DNA from 3 places in the Streptococcus sp. 27098_8_148 genome. Region 1 is predicted to be linked to each of the others. Evidence: predicted binding sites of a transcription regulator. Region 1 holds the regulator's gene; each other region holds the start of a gene.
What was found. The regulator CtsR, encoded in region 1, represses protease genes until heat stress. The targets are predictions, from matches to a motif close to TTGGTCAAAAAAGGTCAAANA.

Region 1 (5,651 bases):
ATTATTTCTATCCAGAGCATCTAGATACCGATCAGTGGATCAAAACACTCAAGGATGCTGGCTTCAAACGAACCATCATGGTCGTCAAGCACCACGATGGCTTCCTTTTGTACCCATCCAAATACACCGACCATACCATTGCTAAAAGCGGTTGGAAGGAAGGGAAAGGCGATATCCTAGCCGAGGTTTCTGCTTCTGCCAGCAAGTATGACATGGATATGGGGGTCTACCTCTCGCCTTGGGATGCTCACAGCCCACTCTACCATGTGGATACAGAGGACCAATACAACGAATACTATCTCAACCAGCTCAAAGAAATCCTTGAAGATCCAAAATATGGAAACAAGGGCAAGTTCGTAGAAGTCTGGATGGATGGAGCGCGGGGCGATGGGGCTCAAAAAGTCACTTATACCTTCGATAAGTGGTTTGATGCCATTCGTAAGGCCCAAGGGGACATTGCCATTTTCTCAGCTGAGCCGACCAATGTTCGTTGGATCGGAAATGAAAAGGGAATCGCTGGAGATCCAGTTTGGCATAAGGTCAATCCGGATAAGATTCGCAACAATCCATCGAATAGTTACCTCAATCACGGGGATCCGGAAGGGAAGCAATACTCAGTGGGAGAAGCGGATGTTTCTATTCGCTCCGGCTGGTTCTATCATGACAACCAAGAGCCTAAGTCCTTGCGCGAATTGATGGACATTTACTTCAAATCGGTCGGCCGTGGAACCCCGCTTTTACTCAATATTCCACCCAATCCAGACGGAAAATTTGCGGATGCCGATGTGGCCCGTTTGAAAGAATTCCGCCAGACCTTGGACCAACTCTACAGTGTGGACTATGCGGCAGGAGCTTTGGTCGAAGCTGACTCGACACGACGCAATGCTCATTATTCAGCCAGCCATTTGACAGATGGCGATGAAAAGACCAGTTGGGCACCTGCAGATGATGCAAAAACCGGCTCTTTTGTCCTCGATCTTGGAAAAGAGCAACACTTTGATGTAGTCGAGCTCAAGGAAACGATCGAGAAAGGCCAACGGATTTCTGGTTTCAACATTGATGTGGCTGTGAATGGTCAATGGGTTCCTTTTGGGGCTGGTTCAACCGTAGGATATCGCCGTTTGATCAAAGGGCAACCAGTTGATAGTCGCTATATCCGGGTGTCCATCACCGATGCCCAAGCTACTCCAATCTTGAACGGAGTCTCTGTCTATAAGACGCCAGCCAGCATTGAAGAAACCGATGGCTATCCGCTTGGTTTGACTTATCATTCTGACCGGACTGCTGAGCGGGCTAATGGCCAATGGAATGAAGAGGGAGAAGGCGTTCGAGGCACCTCTATGTGGACCAAGGAAAAGGGAGCTTCCGTGACCTATCAATTTGAAGGCACCAAGGCCTATGTCGTCGCAACTGTCGACCCTGGTCATGGGGAAATGGATGTCTATGTCGACGGCCAAAAACTAGCGACGGTCAATACCCAAAGCCCAAGCCGCAAACGCAGCCAAAAGGTCTATGAAACACCGGACTTGGCAGCAGGATCTCACACCTTGACCTTGGTCAATAGCAAGGGAGATGCGATCGCAACGGAAGGGATTTATGCCCTCAATAATCAAGAAAAGGGTCTCTTTGAGTTTGCTCAGCCAACCCTAGCTGTTAAGAAAGGCGACCCAGCGCAAGTCGTCGTCAAGAGAAAAGGTGGCTCTAAAGGAAGTGCCAGTCTCAAATTGATCACAGAACCAGGAACAGGAGTTCATGGCAAGGTCTACAAAGATACCAACGTCACCCTTGAGTTCGCAGATGGAGAGACGGAAAAAACAGTCCAAGTTCCAACCCTTGATTTTGCAGGAAAAGCGACTGACGTCTATGACTTTAAGGTCAAATTGCTCCATCCGGATCAAGGAAGTCTGGTCGGCTTTATTCCAGAACTGACAGTCCAAGTGATGAACGAGGACCAGCTCCCAGAAAATCGCAAAGAAGTAGATGACCAAGATCCAAAACTGCATTACAGTGAGGGTTGGCAGCACGAGACAGACAATCCAAACTTCTCAAATGGCACAGAATCTTGGTCTAGCTTTAACCAAGTGACCGATGAGGAAGGCAAGAAACACATTGAAGTGACCATTACCTTTAAGGGCACTGGTGTGGAGGTCCGAGGAGTGGTCGATCCAAGCCATGGTCTCTACAGCGTCACTCTGGATGGAAAAGAAATAGCCTTCGAAGAAGGGCGTGGTCATGATTATGAGATCGAAGGCGATCATTATTTCAGTGGTTACGGAGATCAACGCAAGCTCGACCAGAGTTTGGTCAATCTACAAGGTCTAGCAAAAGGCTACCACCAGCTACGCTTGCATCTGGATCCGTCTCTCAATGACCCTCAATCATCCAGAGCCATCCAGGTAGACCGATTTATCCTATCAGGGAAAGATAGTCAGTTGCTCAGTCAAGAAGAGCTGCAACAGATCATCAGAGAAGGAGTAGAAAAGATCAAGGCTGCTTCTCTCGATCGCTTGAAAGCAGACCTCAAACCAACGGTTCAAGGACAATTGACGGCCTTGACTCAGTTGTTGGATCAAGAGCGGCCAGATTTGGTTGCTGCAGCTAATCAAGTCGAAGCCCTTGAAACCATCTTAGAAGATACTCACAATTATGAACCGCTGACGCAGACACGACCAGAAGAAGGTGTCCGGGATTTGATTCTTGAAAAACCAGAACTTCTCATCGAAGCGGAGGAGATTCCATTTGAGAGTCAAACACGTGAGAACAAGGACTTGGCTAAGGACGAGAGCCGGATCCTTCAAGCAGGGAAGGTCGGACGCCGGCTGAAATTAATCGAGGTTCGACAAGAAGAAGGCAAAGAAATTCGGACAGAAGTCGATGCCTTTGTCGAAGTGGAGGCCCAGGACCAGATCACAGAAGTCGGAACGAAGGAAGCGGAAGAAAGTCCGTTGATAGCTGATATGCCGACTCCAACCACTCCTGTAACTCCAAGTAAGGTGCAACCAGAAGTTGCGACTCTTTCTCAAGCTGAAGAGAAAAAAGAAAAAGAAAGACCAGTTCTCTTTCAACCGAAAATCCCAGAAGCAGTTTCTGTTTCGACTTCAGACCATCCGGAAAAAGAAGTGGTTGAAAGTCCTTCTCTACAATCGGAAGGAAAACTACCTCAAACCGGTACAAAAGAAGGTGGTTTCTTTGCTTGGTTAGGCCTTCTTGGTCTAGGTTTCTTGGGCGGAGGCGCCAAATTCGCTCGTCGCAAAGAGTAGTTCATTCTTTGCATAAGAGGTTAGTTCTCGCTAGCCTCTTTTGCTTTGTATTCTTAAGAGATTCCTATTTCCATGGAGTCTTTACTTTATTTACAGCCGTAAAAATTGTATAATAGTCAAATAAGGTCAATGATGAGAAGGAACACTCCAAGGCCATTTTTTATGGGCCAAAGAGCAGAGCATCCATCTAGAAAAAAACAAGTCAGAAAGGAGCATCATGGCAAATAAGAACACATCTGATAGCATTGAAGCTTATATCAAGGCCTTGCTGGCTCAAGCTGGCATGGCAGAGCTCAAAAGAAGTGAGTTAGCCGATGTCTTTCAGGTCGTACCCAGTCAGATTAACTATGTTATCAAGACTCGCTTTACCGAGAGCCGAGGCTATATTGTAGAGAGCAAGCGCGGTGGTGGGGGCTATATCCGTATTGGCAAGGTCCAGTTTTCAGATCACCATCAGATGCTCCAAGACTTGGCAGCCAATATTGGAGAGACCATCAGCCAGCAGGTCTTCAATGATATCCTCCAGATGCTCTATGAAGAAAAATTATTGACACAACGTGAGACTCAGCTCTTGCTTGCGACGACCTCCGATGAGGTCCTAGGTCGAGATGCTCTCATCCTACGAGCAAGTATGCTGAAAAAAATCATTCAACAAGTAGATAGAAAAGGAAATACCGACTAGATGAACTATTCAACAGCACTGTTAGAAAGTATAGAAGCGGCCCAAATACTAGCAGGCCACTATCAGGGGCATACCTTAGATACTTGGCATCTCCTGACGGCTATGGCCAATAATCCCTATAGCGTGGCAGGTTCTGTACTGAACGATTATCCTATGCAGATCGATGAGTTTCAGGATGCAGCGGAGCATATTACAGGCCAAGCTTTTCAAAGCGACAATCGGTATGAAATCTTCCCATTTTCTTATCGGATGGAAGCCATTATGAAACACGCAAGAGAGATTGCCCAGGTCCTTCATGCCAAGACCTTGGGAACAGAGCATGTGCTCCTCTCTCTTCTAGCAGACCGTGGGACCTTGGCGAGCCAAGTCATGGAATTTGCCGGCTTTGCCTTTACAGAGCAAGACAAGGGAGTCCCTATTGCCTCCCTTCGCAAGAATTTAGAAGACAAGGCAGGCTGGGACAAGAATGATATCAAAGCCATCCGGAGTCTCTATCGGGCCCAAAATCCTAACCGCCAAACCATGGGAAATATGATGGGCATGCCCCCAAGCACCAGTGGAGGTCTTGAAGATTATACCCGTGATCTGACAGAAATGGCGCGTGCAGGCCAACTTGAGCCTGTGATTGGCCGGGATGCAGAGATTTCACGCATGATCCAAATCCTCAGCCGCAAGACGAAGAACAATCCTGTATTGGTGGGAGAAGCAGGGGTCGGAAAAACCGCCCTTGCCTTAGGTCTGGCTCAGCGTGTCGCTAGTGGCAATGTTCCAGCTGAAATCGCACAGATGCGTGTTCTTGAATTGGATCTCATGAATGTCGTTGCAGGGACGCGCTTCCGTGGGGACTTTGAAGAACGGATGAACAATATCATCCAGCACATCGAAGAAGACGGTCACGTGATTCTCTTTATCGATGAACTGCATACCATTATGGGGTCAGGATCCGGTATTGATTCGACCTTAGACGCAGCCAATATTCTAAAACCAGCCCTGGCACGGGGAACCTTGCGTACAGTTGGAGCAACAACCCAAGATGAGTACCAAAAGCATATCGAAAAAGATGCAGCCCTCTCTCGGCGTTTTGCGAAAGTCACCATTGAAGAGCCAAGTGTTGCAGATAGCATCCAAATTCTCCAAGGTTTGAAAGAAACCTACCAGGACCACCATCATGTGACCATTACCGATGAAGCGATCGAAACAGCTGTCAAATATGCCCACCGCTATTTGACCAGCCGTCAATTGCCAGATTCAGCTATTGATCTCTTGGATGAAGCGGCAGCTACTGTACAAAACCGCGATTCCAACGGTCACGTAAAAGAAGAGTTGACCGCCTTAGACCGGGCCTTGATGGACGGCAAGTGGAAGAAAGCAGCCCAGCTCTTAGAAGTAGAGGCCGCTCCCATTGTCTACAAAAAAGAAGTCACTGACCAAGATGTCTTGGTGACCTTGAGCCAATTATCTGGTATTCCAACTCAAAAACTGACCCAAACCGATGCCAAGAAGTACCTAAACTTAGAAGCAGAATTGCACAAGCGCGTGATTGGTCAAGACCAAGCCGTTTCGAGTATCAGTCGGGCTATTCGACGCAATCAATCAGGTATCCGTAGCAATAAACGTCCGATCGGTTCTTTCATGTTCTTAGGACCTACCGGTGTCGGAAAAACAGAGTTAGCCAAAGCTTTGGCGGAAGTTCTGTTTGATGATGAATC
Region 2 (5,651 bases), on a different contig from region 1:
CACAATAACACGCTGGATCTCTTCTTTCTGAACTGTTCTCATACCTTCCTCATTTCTAGTGAAAAAGGAGAAGCCACGACTCCCCCTCCATCTTTTATTTTCCTCTGAATTCTGCAAAGACTTGCAAGATCTTAGCAGCCACAGCTTGTGGTTGATTTTGTTTGGCTACCAATTGATCATCCGCATAAGGCTGAAGGGCTGGAAAATCACCAATCTGAACTGCATAAAGAGCTTTTTCAAAGAGCTCGATATCATTTTGATCATTGCCAAAAGCCACGAAATTCTCTCCACAGAGTTCTTCTACGGTTGTCGCTTTATGCGTGTCTGCTGGATTGAGATAGATGCATTTTTCATGCGCATGATAGCGGATATGGACCTTATCTGTCTTTTCGATCCGCTCGATGATCTCATCCACGAGCTCCTCATGGCCACCCATATAGATCACGACCTTAATCGGATCTGTCAGCTCCTCTAATGAACGATACTGGGCTTTCTTGAGGGGATCTACATTAGCAACAAAAGGAATCTTTTCCAAAATCTGTCCGCTATAATCAAAGGTATCATCCACAAAAAATGGTAGATTGTAATGGCGGCAAAAGCCAAGGACTTCCCGATACACATCCTTGTCCAATTGTTCCTCATATACCAATTGCCCCTGGCGATAGGCCAATCCACCATTTAAGCCTATCACGAGTTGCTGACTCAATGGGTCCCCTAAAAGACCCAAGCAGTCCCGGTAAGAACGTGCAGAAGCAAAGGCAACTTCATGGCCAAATTCTTCTGCTCTCAATAAGACCTGTTTGATTTCATCATCGATTGTGACACCATCGAATGACAGGGTTCCATCTAAATCAAATACAAACTTCATCTTGTTCACACTTTCATTTTTTTAACGCACGAACAGCTGCTTCGTAGGTCTGCTCCATCAGCATGGTGACGGTCATAGGCCCAACCCCTCCTGGTACCGGGGTAATATGACTGGCCAAAGGTGCAACAGAGTCAAAATCGACATCCCCACACAATTTGCCATTTTCATCGCGATTCATTCCGACGTCAATGACGACGGCACCTTCTTTCACGAAGTCTGCTGTTACAAATTTCGCACGACCGATCGCAACAACCAAGATATCTGCTCTTCTAGCAATTTTAGGCAAATGATGGGTCCGAGAATGGGTCAAGGTTACCGTCGCATTTTTGGCGAGGAGCAACTGCGCCATTGGTTTTCCAACGATATTGGAACGACCAATCACGACTGCTCGCTTCCCTTCTAGATCAATCCCGTACTCTTTGAACATCTCCATGATGCCAGCGGGAGTTGAAGGCACCATAATCGGATTTCCAGCCCACAAGCGCCCCATATTCAATGGATGAAAGCCATCCACATCTTTTGTCGGAGCAATCGCTAAAAGGACTGCATCCGCATCGATATGCTTAGGCAGTGGCAACTGTACCAAAATCCCATGCCAAAGGGGATCCTGATTGTAGTGTTCGATCACTTCTAATAATTCAGCTTGGCTGATGCTTTCAGGAAGTCGTCTCACTTCACTCCGAAAGCCTGCCGCAATAGCAGAACGCTCTTTATTTCTTACATAGATTTTGCTAGCTGGATTATCTCCTACCACGATGACAACGAGACCAGGCACAACTCCTGTCTCTTCTTTTAATCGTGCTGTTTTCTCCGCAATCTCACCCTGTAATTTTGTAGCGAGCGCCTTCCCATCAATGAGTGTCGTCATGTCAATTCTCTTTCTAGTCAAGTAATGAAAATAGTCCTCTCTATTATAGCAGATTTCAACTCTCAAACCTAACTGTTCCTAATTAGAATTTCTTATAGACGAAAACTATAGCCAGATGGACAAAAAATGAGCTTGAGACCACCCCAAACTCATCCACACAGCTGCTTAGTAAAGCAATTCATAAATTTCCATTGCAATTAAATCAATGCTATCAAATGTATAGGTTTCACGCGCTTCAACATCACGAAGTGTAAAGGTTGAACCTTCTTCTTCATTGTGGTTGTATGCTACTTCAGCGACAACAACACCGTCACGTTCAAAATTACGTTTCAAGTTTCCACCGTCTTTTGTCATCGTCTCCAAACGGTTGATAATCCGTACCAAATGTGATTCCATTTTATTTCTCCTCTTTACTTTCTACTCTCCTATTTTATCATAAAAGAGAAAGCTCTTCCAATAAAAATTCACATTTTTCCGTTGATTTGCTCTCTTCTTCACTCCTTAGCGACATTCCGTAGCAAATTCTTGCAAACTTCTAGAATACTGATATAATGAAACTATAAATCTTTGACTATTTTTGACCTTTTAAAAATAGGCTCGTCTCTTGATGGAAAACCATCAAAAACCTACTGTGAGGTATGTATATGCTTTGTCAAAATTGTAAAATAAATGAATCAACCATCCATTTATATACAAATGTAAATGGACGTCAGCAGCAAGTAGACCTCTGTCAAAATTGCTATAAAATTATGAAAACAGACCCTAATAACAGCTTCTTGAAAGGCATGACCCAACGGAGCCAACTCACTGGAGATCCTTTTGAAGATTTCTTCAATAACCTTGGAAACTTCCAAAGTCCGCAAGAACCTCAAACTCCTCCAACTCAATCCGGAGGCAGTTATGGAGGTGGCGGCTACGGCCAAAACAATAACCGTGGTGGTGGTCAAGACCCTCGTCAAGCACGCCCTCAAAAGCCAAAAGGTCTTTTAGAAGAGTTCGGCATCAATGTCACAGAGATTGCCCGCAAAGGGGATATTGACCCTGTCATTGGCCGTGATGAGGAGATTATCCGTGTCATCGAAATCCTCAACCGTCGAACCAAGAACAATCCGGTTCTGATTGGAGAGCCTGGGGTCGGAAAGACTGCCGTTGTGGAAGGCCTGGCTCAAAAAATCGTTGATGGCGACGTTCCACATAAATTGCAAGGAAAAGAAGTCATCCGCTTAGACGTCGTGAGCCTCGTTCAGGGCACAGGCATTCGTGGTCAATTCGAAGAACGCATGCAAAAATTAATGGATGAAATTCGTCAACGAGAAGATGTTATTCTGTTCATCGACGAAATCCATGAAATTGTTGGTGCAGGATCAGCTGGCGAAGGCAATATGGACGCTGGAAATATCCTCAAACCAGCCTTGGCGCGTGGAGAACTCCAATTAGTCGGTGCTACTACCCTCAATGAATACCGTATCATTGAAAAAGATGCGGCCTTGGAACGTCGGATGCAGCCCGTTAAAGTCGATGAACCAACGGTTGAAGAAACCATCACCATCCTCAAGGGAATCCAGAAAAAATACGAAGACTACCACCACGTCCACTATACAGACGGGGCCATCGAAGCGGCGGCTATTCTGTCAAACCGCTATATCCAAGATCGCTTCCTGCCAGACAAGGCCATTGATTTGTTGGATGAAGCGGGGTCTAAGATGAACCTGACCCTAAACTTTGTGGATCCAAAAGTGATCGACCAGCGCTTGATTGAAGCGGAAAACCTCAAAGCTCAAGCAACCCGCGAAGAAGACTTTGAAAAAGCAGCCTACTTCCGCGACCAAATCGCGAAATACAAGGAAATGCAAGGTCAACATGTCACCGATCAAGAGACCCCTGTCATCAGCGAAAAAACGATTGAACACATCGTTGAACAAAAGACCAATATTCCTGTTGGTGATTTGAAAGAAAAAGAACAATCTCAATTGATCAATCTGGCTTCTGATTTGAAAGCCCATGTGATCGGTCAAGATGATGCAGTAGATAAAATCGCGAAAGCCATTAGACGCAATCGTGTTGGCCTAGGATCACCTAACCGTCCGATCGGAAGCTTCCTCTTTGTCGGACCAACTGGTGTCGGAAAGACCGAATTGTCTAAACAATTGGCGATCGAGCTCTTTGGTTCTGCAGACAATATGATCCGCTTTGATATGAGCGAATACATGGAAAAACATAGCGTAGCGAAACTAGTCGGAGCTCCTCCGGGCTATGTTGGCTACGATGAAGCTGGACAACTAACGGAAAAGGTCCGCCGCAATCCATACTCTCTCGTTTTGCTAGATGAAGTTGAAAAAGCCCATCCAGACGTCATGCACATGTTCCTCCAAGTCTTGGATGATGGCCGTCTGACAGATGGTCAAGGCCGCACCGTCAGCTTTAAAGATACCATTATCATCATGACCTCTAATGCTGGAACCGGCAAAGCTGAGGCCAATGTTGGTTTTGGAGCGGCTCGCGAAGGACGCACCAACTCTGTACTTGGAGAACTCGGTAACTTCTTTAGCCCCGAATTCATGAACCGTTTTGATGGCATCATTGAATTCCAACCTCTATCAAAAGAAAACCTGCTTCAAATCGTTACCCTCATGCTCGATGAAGTCAATCAACGTCTCGCACAAAATGAGATTCATCTGGACGTCACAGAGAAGGTGAAAGAAAAATTGGTCGATCTGGGATACGATCCAAAAATGGGGGCCCGCCCACTCCGTCGTACCATCCAAGACTATATCGAAGATGCTATTACTGATTATTACCTGGAACATCCAAGTGAAAAACAACTCAAAGCCGTCATGACCAGCAATGGGAAAATCTCTATCAAGTCTGCTCACAAACCAGTTGAACAGACTTCAGAATCATAATCAGTAAATGTACATTCAGAGACTGGAAAATCCAGTCTCTTTCTTTTTTTCCTCCAGATTTTTGCTAAAAAATATGATATAATGATGAAAAAATAAGAAAAGAGAAAACCATGACCATTCCAAGTTTTGGTGAAAAGAAACAAGATGTTGCGTATGTGAACCGATACGGTGTCTACGCTGTTATTCCCAATAAGGATCAGGATCAGATCATCCTCGTTCAAGCTCCAAATGGGGCTTGGTTCTTACCTGGCGGGGAAATCGAGGCGGGTGAAGATCACTTGCAAGCTCTGAAACGGGAACTGATCGAAGAATTAGGCTTTACTGCTATTTTAGGGCGATACTATGGCCAAGCAGACGAGTATTTTTATTCTAGCCACCGGGATACCTACTACTACAATCCTGCCTATATTTATGAAGTCGTCGACTACACAGAAACTCAAAAACCACTGGAAGATTTTAACAATCTCTCTTGGTTCCCAGTAGAGGAAGCGATTGAAAAACTGAAACGAGGCAGCCATAAATGGGGCATTGAACAGTGGAAAATTGCCCATAAAAACTAAAGGACTTCTTTCACAAAATAAAAAAAAGTGCTATAATAAATGAAGATAGAGGTCAGGAGGAACTCATATGAAGCTCATTAATACCACCAATAGTCATGCTACCTTGGTTAAAAATCAACTTGCTAGTACTGACGCCTTGCTTGTCGAGGTTTATTCCGCGGGCAATACTGATGTTATTTTTACACAAGCCCCAACCCACTACGAATTGTTGATCAGCAACAAACACCGAGCTATTCGTGAAACTGAAGTAGAATTAATTCGTGAGTTCTTTTTAAAACGTAAGATTGATCTTCAAAACATTGACCAATCCGCTATTAAAACCCTCTACTCTGATAAACTAATTGAAATTTCCTTTCCAATTACTAAGTAAGGCCAATTTGCCTTACTTTTTTTTTGGTATCTTTTTCCAAAAAAAATCCTTTCACCTCGATTATGAGATGAAAGGATTCTTT
Region 3 (5,651 bases), on a different contig from region 1:
CAGATGAGTTATCGTAGTATAGAACGACTTTCTTCGCTTTCAAGTTATCAGTTGTGTATTTAGCAATGATTTTTCCTTGGAAGCTATCGATGAAGGTTGCACGGAAAAGGTAATCTTGACCTTTTGTCAAATCATCTTGAGTTGCTGATGGTGTAACCAATGGCACACCTGCTTTACCAGCATTGGCAACCGCTGCTGCAGTAGCACCTGAAGTTGCAGGTCCAACAAGAGCGTTCACTTTTGATTGAGTGACAAGGTTTGTAGTGACTGTAGCTGCTTCAGCTGTTTCAGACTTGTTATCTTTATCTGTGACAACGATCTTTTTGCCATCAGCTCCACCCTTAGCGTTGATTTCATCAACGGCCAATTGAGCACCTTTTTGTTCAGCGCTACCGTAGGCTGCTACTTCACCAGTTTTTTCAAAGTTAAAACCGACTTTTAGTTCCTTGCCGATTTCGTTACCAGTTGTGTTTGAACCTGAAGTAGAAACTTCACCACAAGCAGCAAGAAGAGCGACGCTTGCAATGGTTAAAAATGAAAGAGCAAATTTTTTCTTCATTTGTAATGATCTCCTTAAATGAATCTTAAATTAAATACATTAAGAATATACCGAATTATCTGACAATTGTCAATAAAAAAAGCACAATCCATCAAATGATTGCGTTTTCTAAACTTCTGTGACCACAGATGGGGTCTCCAATCGTTGCAAACTCCCCACAAAATCTGTATCTAAATCTTTGAGATGGCAAGGCAAGACCTTTTTGACATAACGTTCTTTTTTTAAGTCTTCCATGACTTGATCGGCCTTGTCACTGTCCACATACAATTGGACATAACGGCATTTCTTAGAATGGTACAAGACATCTCCGACAGATTGTAATTTTTTTCCGTCTCGATTGTAATACAATTTAACAATCAAGCCTGTTCTTTCTTGTTTCTCAAACATGGTCAATCCCTTTCTCGTTCTGTTACTAGTATATCAAATTTCAAGAAAAAGAACTACTCTTTTATGAGAGCAAAAAAGAGAGTGGGACAGAAAATGGTAATTCGTTAGAATTCGATTTCATCGTCCCACCTCCGCACAGTTGAGTAGGGCTGTAAAAGCTGATGAAATCAGCGTAGTAGAGCCCACTCAACCACTGCGTTTTGCTCGACAATCCAAAAATAATTGAGAGGCTAGGACTTTTGTCCCAGCCTCTTGACGGACCTTCCCATAGGATGGTTTAGTCCAATTTATTATTGGCCATGATTTCATCAATAAAGCCATATTCAAGTGTTTCTTGCGCGCTCATCCAATTGTCACGTTCAGCATCAGCATGCACTTTTTCAATGGATTGACCTGAATTTTCCGCAAGGATTTTTTCCAAGTTATTCCGTGTTTTGAGCAAGTGTTCTGCTGCAATCGCCATATCGGTTTGTTGGGTACCACCACCAGTACCACCCATTGGTTGGTGAATCATATACTCGGCGTTTGGCAACATGAAGCGTTTGCCCTTCGCGCCGCTTGAAGCGATAATTGTTCCCATAGAAGCTGCCATCCCCATGACAATGGTTTGGACATCTGACTTGATAAAGTTCATGGTATCTACAATGGCTAGACCTGCCGAGACAGAGCCACCTGGTGTATTGATATACATATAGATATCTTTTGTATTATCTTGGGCATCCAAGAAGAGCAATTGAGCGATAATGGAGTTAGCCATTTGGTCCTCAACTGGTCCTGTTACCATGATAATTCGATCTTTCAACAGACGGGAATAAATATCGTAAGAACGTTCTCCACGACTGGTTTGTTCAATAACTACTGGAATCATCTATTCTTCTCCTTTAGTATCCATTCATTCTCACAATTCGTGAGGTTCAAAGTATATGTGCTATTATAAACCAATGGTCAAAAAAGGTCAAATCTTAAGCACCTTTCGGACGAATCATGAATGGTTTCTTATTTGGTACCGAATAAACGGTCACCCGCATCTCCAAGACCAGGAACAATGTAGCCATGTTCATTCAAATGATCATCGAGGGCTGCTGTAAAGATATCAACATCTGGGTGAGCTTCTTGAAGAGCTTTCACCCCTTCTGGCGCTGATACTAGGCAGACAAATTTGATATGGCTAGCGCCACGTTTTTTCAAGGAATCAATCGCTAGAATAGCGGATCCACCCGTAGCAAGCATCGGGTCTACTACAAAGATACGACGTTGATCAATATCTTCTGGCAATTTCACCAAGTATTCAACTGGTTTCAAGGTTTCTTCATCACGGTACATCCCGATATGGCCAACCTTAGCAGCTGGTACCAAACTCAAGAGACCATCGACCATCCCAATCCCTGCACGAAGAATTGGGACAATAGCCAATTTCTTCCCTGCGATTTGCTTTTGAACGGTTTTAGTAATAGGAGTTTCAATTTCAACATCTTCAAGAGGCAATTCACGCAACACTTCGTAGCCCATCAACATAGCAATTTCATCTACCAATTCACGAAAGGCCTTCGTAGAGGTATCCGTGCGGCGGAGAATAGACAATTTGTGTTGAATCAGTGGATGTGTAATAACTTCTAATTTTCCCATTTTGAGATCCTTCTTTCTAAGCTGTTATTTTTCAAAAAAGAACTATGATAAAAGTGGAGTCAAGCTCTACTCTTTCTTTCAGTCCCTCTTTGATACTCACAGCACATGGAAATCTTCATTTCCAACTTTACATTCTTCTTATTATACCAAATTTTACAAAAAAAAGAGAGCCCTTACACTTAATTTTTTAAGTTCGGACTCACTCTTTCTATCAATCAATTACAACCATTCTTTGTATTTCTTAATATAGATACGTTTGACAACCGTCACACTCAGCATATAAAGGACGATAATAGCAAACAATAGAACAAAGTACAATCCATTTAGTTGGCTCAACTTCAAGATAGAAGCCAAAGGACTATATGGAAGGGAGGTTACAAAGAAGGCTGCTGCTAGGGTCGTCACCACGACTGAGAAGGCTGGACGACTTTGGATAAATGGCAGTTTTGGTGAACGCAACATATGGATAACCATGGTTTGAGACCACATGGATTCGATAAACCATCCAGTTTGGAACACCATGATAAAGGCTGCTGCATCTGCTGCTCCATGGTTGTAGCCATGACCTAAAATCATAGGAACAACAAGGAAGTAAAGAAGCATGTAGGTAATAATATCAAATACAGATGAAATGGGACCAATCCAGGCCATAAAACGCATGATAGAGTTTGCTTCCCAGATACGAGGTTTCTTGAGGAATTCCTTGTCGACATTGTCAAAAGGAAGGGCGATACAAGAAAGATCATAGATAAGATTGAGCACAATCAAATGAACGGGAGCCATTGGAAGGAAAGGCAAAAAGATGCTGGCAAAGAGCAGAGAAAAGATGTTCCCGAAGTTAGAAGAGACCGTCATCTTGATGTACTTGGTCATATTGGCATAGACCTTGCGGCCTTCGACCAAGCCTTTTTCAAGAACCATCAAGTCCTTATCTAGAAGGATGACATCTGCTGTTTCCTTGGCAATATCCACAGCGGTATCCACGGAGATCCCAACGTCTGAGACCTTCATGGATGGAGCATCGTTAATCCCATCTCCCATGTAACCCACCTTGTGGCCATTGTTCTTGAGACAGAGGATGATCCGCGCTTTTTGATCTGGTGATAATTTGGCAAAGACCGTTGTTGTTTCCACAACTTGTGCTAACTCTTGGTCTGTCATCGTATCGATTTCGCTTCCCAAAAGTATCCGCTCGACATCTAGTCCTACTTTTTCACAGACAGCTTGGGTGACCTTATCATTGTCGCCAGTTAAGATCTTAGTGGTAACCCCATATTCTGCAAGAGCTTTGATCGCTGGAGCTGCAGAAGGTTTTGGTGGATCAAGAAAGGCCAGGTAACCGGTTAGGATCATGTCTCCTTCATCTTCAACACTAAAGATTTCATTTTCGTCCAAGTCGGTTTTGTAGCTGACGCCCAAAACACGAAGACCTTGTTCATTTAATTGAGCGACCTCAGCGAGGACCTCTTGACGGACCTCGTCTGTTAATCGTTTGATATCACCCTTGTACTCAACATAAGTCGATACAGAAAGCATTTCTTCCAAGGCACCCTTGGTCACCATGCTGACCACACCGTCTTCGTCTTTAACAATGACACTCATGCGACGACGTTCAAAATCAAAGGGCAATTCATCTATCTTATGGAAGGTTTGATCTAGATCTCGGACGATCTCATGTTTCTTGGCTTCTTTATGGGTTCGATTGATAATCGCCCGGTCCATCAAATTTTTTAGCCCAGTTTGGAAATAGGAATTCAAGTAAGCCCGACGAAGAACTGATAGATCCAATTCGCCATGGATATCAAGCGGATACTCCAAAACGATTTCATCTTGGGTCAAGGTACCTGTCTTATCTGTACACAAAATATCAATAGCCCCAAGGTCTTGGATGGCATTGAGTTTTTTGATAACGACTTTTTCCTTGGCCATGATGATGGAGCCCTTAGCAAGACTCGCTGTAATAATCATCGGCAACATTTCAGGAGTCAAACCAACCCCAACGCTGAGGGCAAAGACACCCGCTTCTAACCAGTCACCATCTGTTAGGCCATTGATCACAAAGACAACGGGCACCATCACTAACATGAGCCGAATCAAGAGCCAAGAGATGGTATTCATTTCTCTCTCAAATGAGGTTGGTTCGTCATAGGTGTTGATGGTTTGCTCAATAGCGCCCATCATGGTTTCATCCCCCACGACCAAGACCAAGGCTGTCGCCCGTCCGGAGATGACATTGGTTCCCATGAAGGCCAAACTTTCACTCTCCAAGAGACTATCTAGATTTTGACTGTCAGCTTTTCTGAGACAAACCTTTTCAACAGCATCACTTTCCCCTGTGAGACCAGATTGTTGGACAAAGAAGTCACGAGAATCAATCAAGACCACATCTGCTGGAATCATATCGCCGGCACTCAGTTTGATCACATCCCCTACGACGATTTCATCGATCGGAATTTCTTGTTCCGATCCATCACGCAGAACGGTCGCTGTATTGACAATCATACGTGATAAGTTGCTAGCTGCTTTGTCACTCCGCAATTCTTGAATGAAGCGGATACCACCAGAGATCAAGACCAAGGTCACAATGATGATGGAGGTCGTTGGATCCTGTTCACCTGGTTTTGCTAGCCAGACATTGGTGATGAAGGAAACCAGCGCAATGACCAACAAAATCACTGTAAAAGGATTGATGATGGATTCGTAGATCTTTTTGATCATGGAATCTTCTTGACCTTTTGTGATGACATTTTCGCCATAAATATCGTGGTTTTCTTCTACTTGATCGTCAACTAGACCAAGGGCACTGGTTTTGTAGGTGGCAAAGGTGCTTTCAAGTGGTGCTTGAAGAGCAGCAATGAGTCTTTCTTTATTTGTTTGCATTGGTATCTCCTTTTTCAATCAGGAGCCAATCACTTTTGGAGTCCCTACGACACAAATCAGCGATTGGCTGGTTCGGTACGGTTCGGGATGATCGTCGATTTGTATCATAGCTCTCTCCTTTTTCTTTTCTTGGTAAGGCATAAAAAAGAGTCCTACCTTCGATCGGTAGGACTCATGAAACTCGTCATTAATTTTTCAA

Region 2: a site for CtsR is predicted at 2,301-2,321, ahead of O3646_RS07605 (ATP-dependent Clp protease ATP-binding subunit). Genes of this name have one in related genera too.
Region 3: a site for CtsR is predicted at 1,888-1,908, ahead of O3646_RS00210 (ATP-dependent Clp protease proteolytic subunit). Genes of this name have one in related genera too.

The regions. Positions count from the first base shown of each region.
Region 1 is NZ_JAPVYY010000009.1:20,024-25,674, forward strand. Features, by position in the region: gene O3646_RS08150 (alpha-L-fucosidase) at 1-3,260, shown strand, start outside; gene O3646_RS08155 (CtsR family transcriptional regulator) at 3,478-3,942, shown strand; gene O3646_RS08160 (ATP-dependent Clp protease ATP-binding subunit) at 3,943-5,651, shown strand, end outside.
Region 2 is NZ_JAPVYY010000008.1:16,341-21,991, reverse strand. Features, by position in the region: gene O3646_RS07625 (NAD(P)H-hydrate dehydratase) at 1-42, opposite strand, end outside; gene O3646_RS07620 (HAD-IIB family hydrolase) at 95-868, opposite strand; gene O3646_RS07615 (bifunctional methylenetetrahydrofolate dehydrogenase/methenyltetrahydrofolate cyclohydrolase) at 882-1,736, opposite strand; gene O3646_RS07610 (DUF1797 family protein) at 1,902-2,132, opposite strand; gene O3646_RS07605 (ATP-dependent Clp protease ATP-binding subunit) at 2,381-4,639, shown strand; gene O3646_RS07600 (NUDIX hydrolase) at 4,750-5,199, shown strand; gene O3646_RS07595 (DUF1827 family protein) at 5,267-5,569, shown strand; gene O3646_RS07590 (GNAT family N-acetyltransferase) at 5,650-5,651, opposite strand, start outside.
Region 3 is NZ_JAPVYY010000001.1:38,750-44,400, reverse strand. Features, by position in the region: gene O3646_RS00220 (ABC transporter substrate-binding protein) at 1-559, opposite strand, end outside; gene O3646_RS00215 (DUF2129 domain-containing protein) at 668-946, opposite strand; gene O3646_RS00210 (ATP-dependent Clp protease proteolytic subunit) at 1,224-1,814, opposite strand; gene upp (uracil phosphoribosyltransferase) at 1,943-2,572, opposite strand; gene mgtA (magnesium-translocating P-type ATPase) at 2,792-5,452, opposite strand.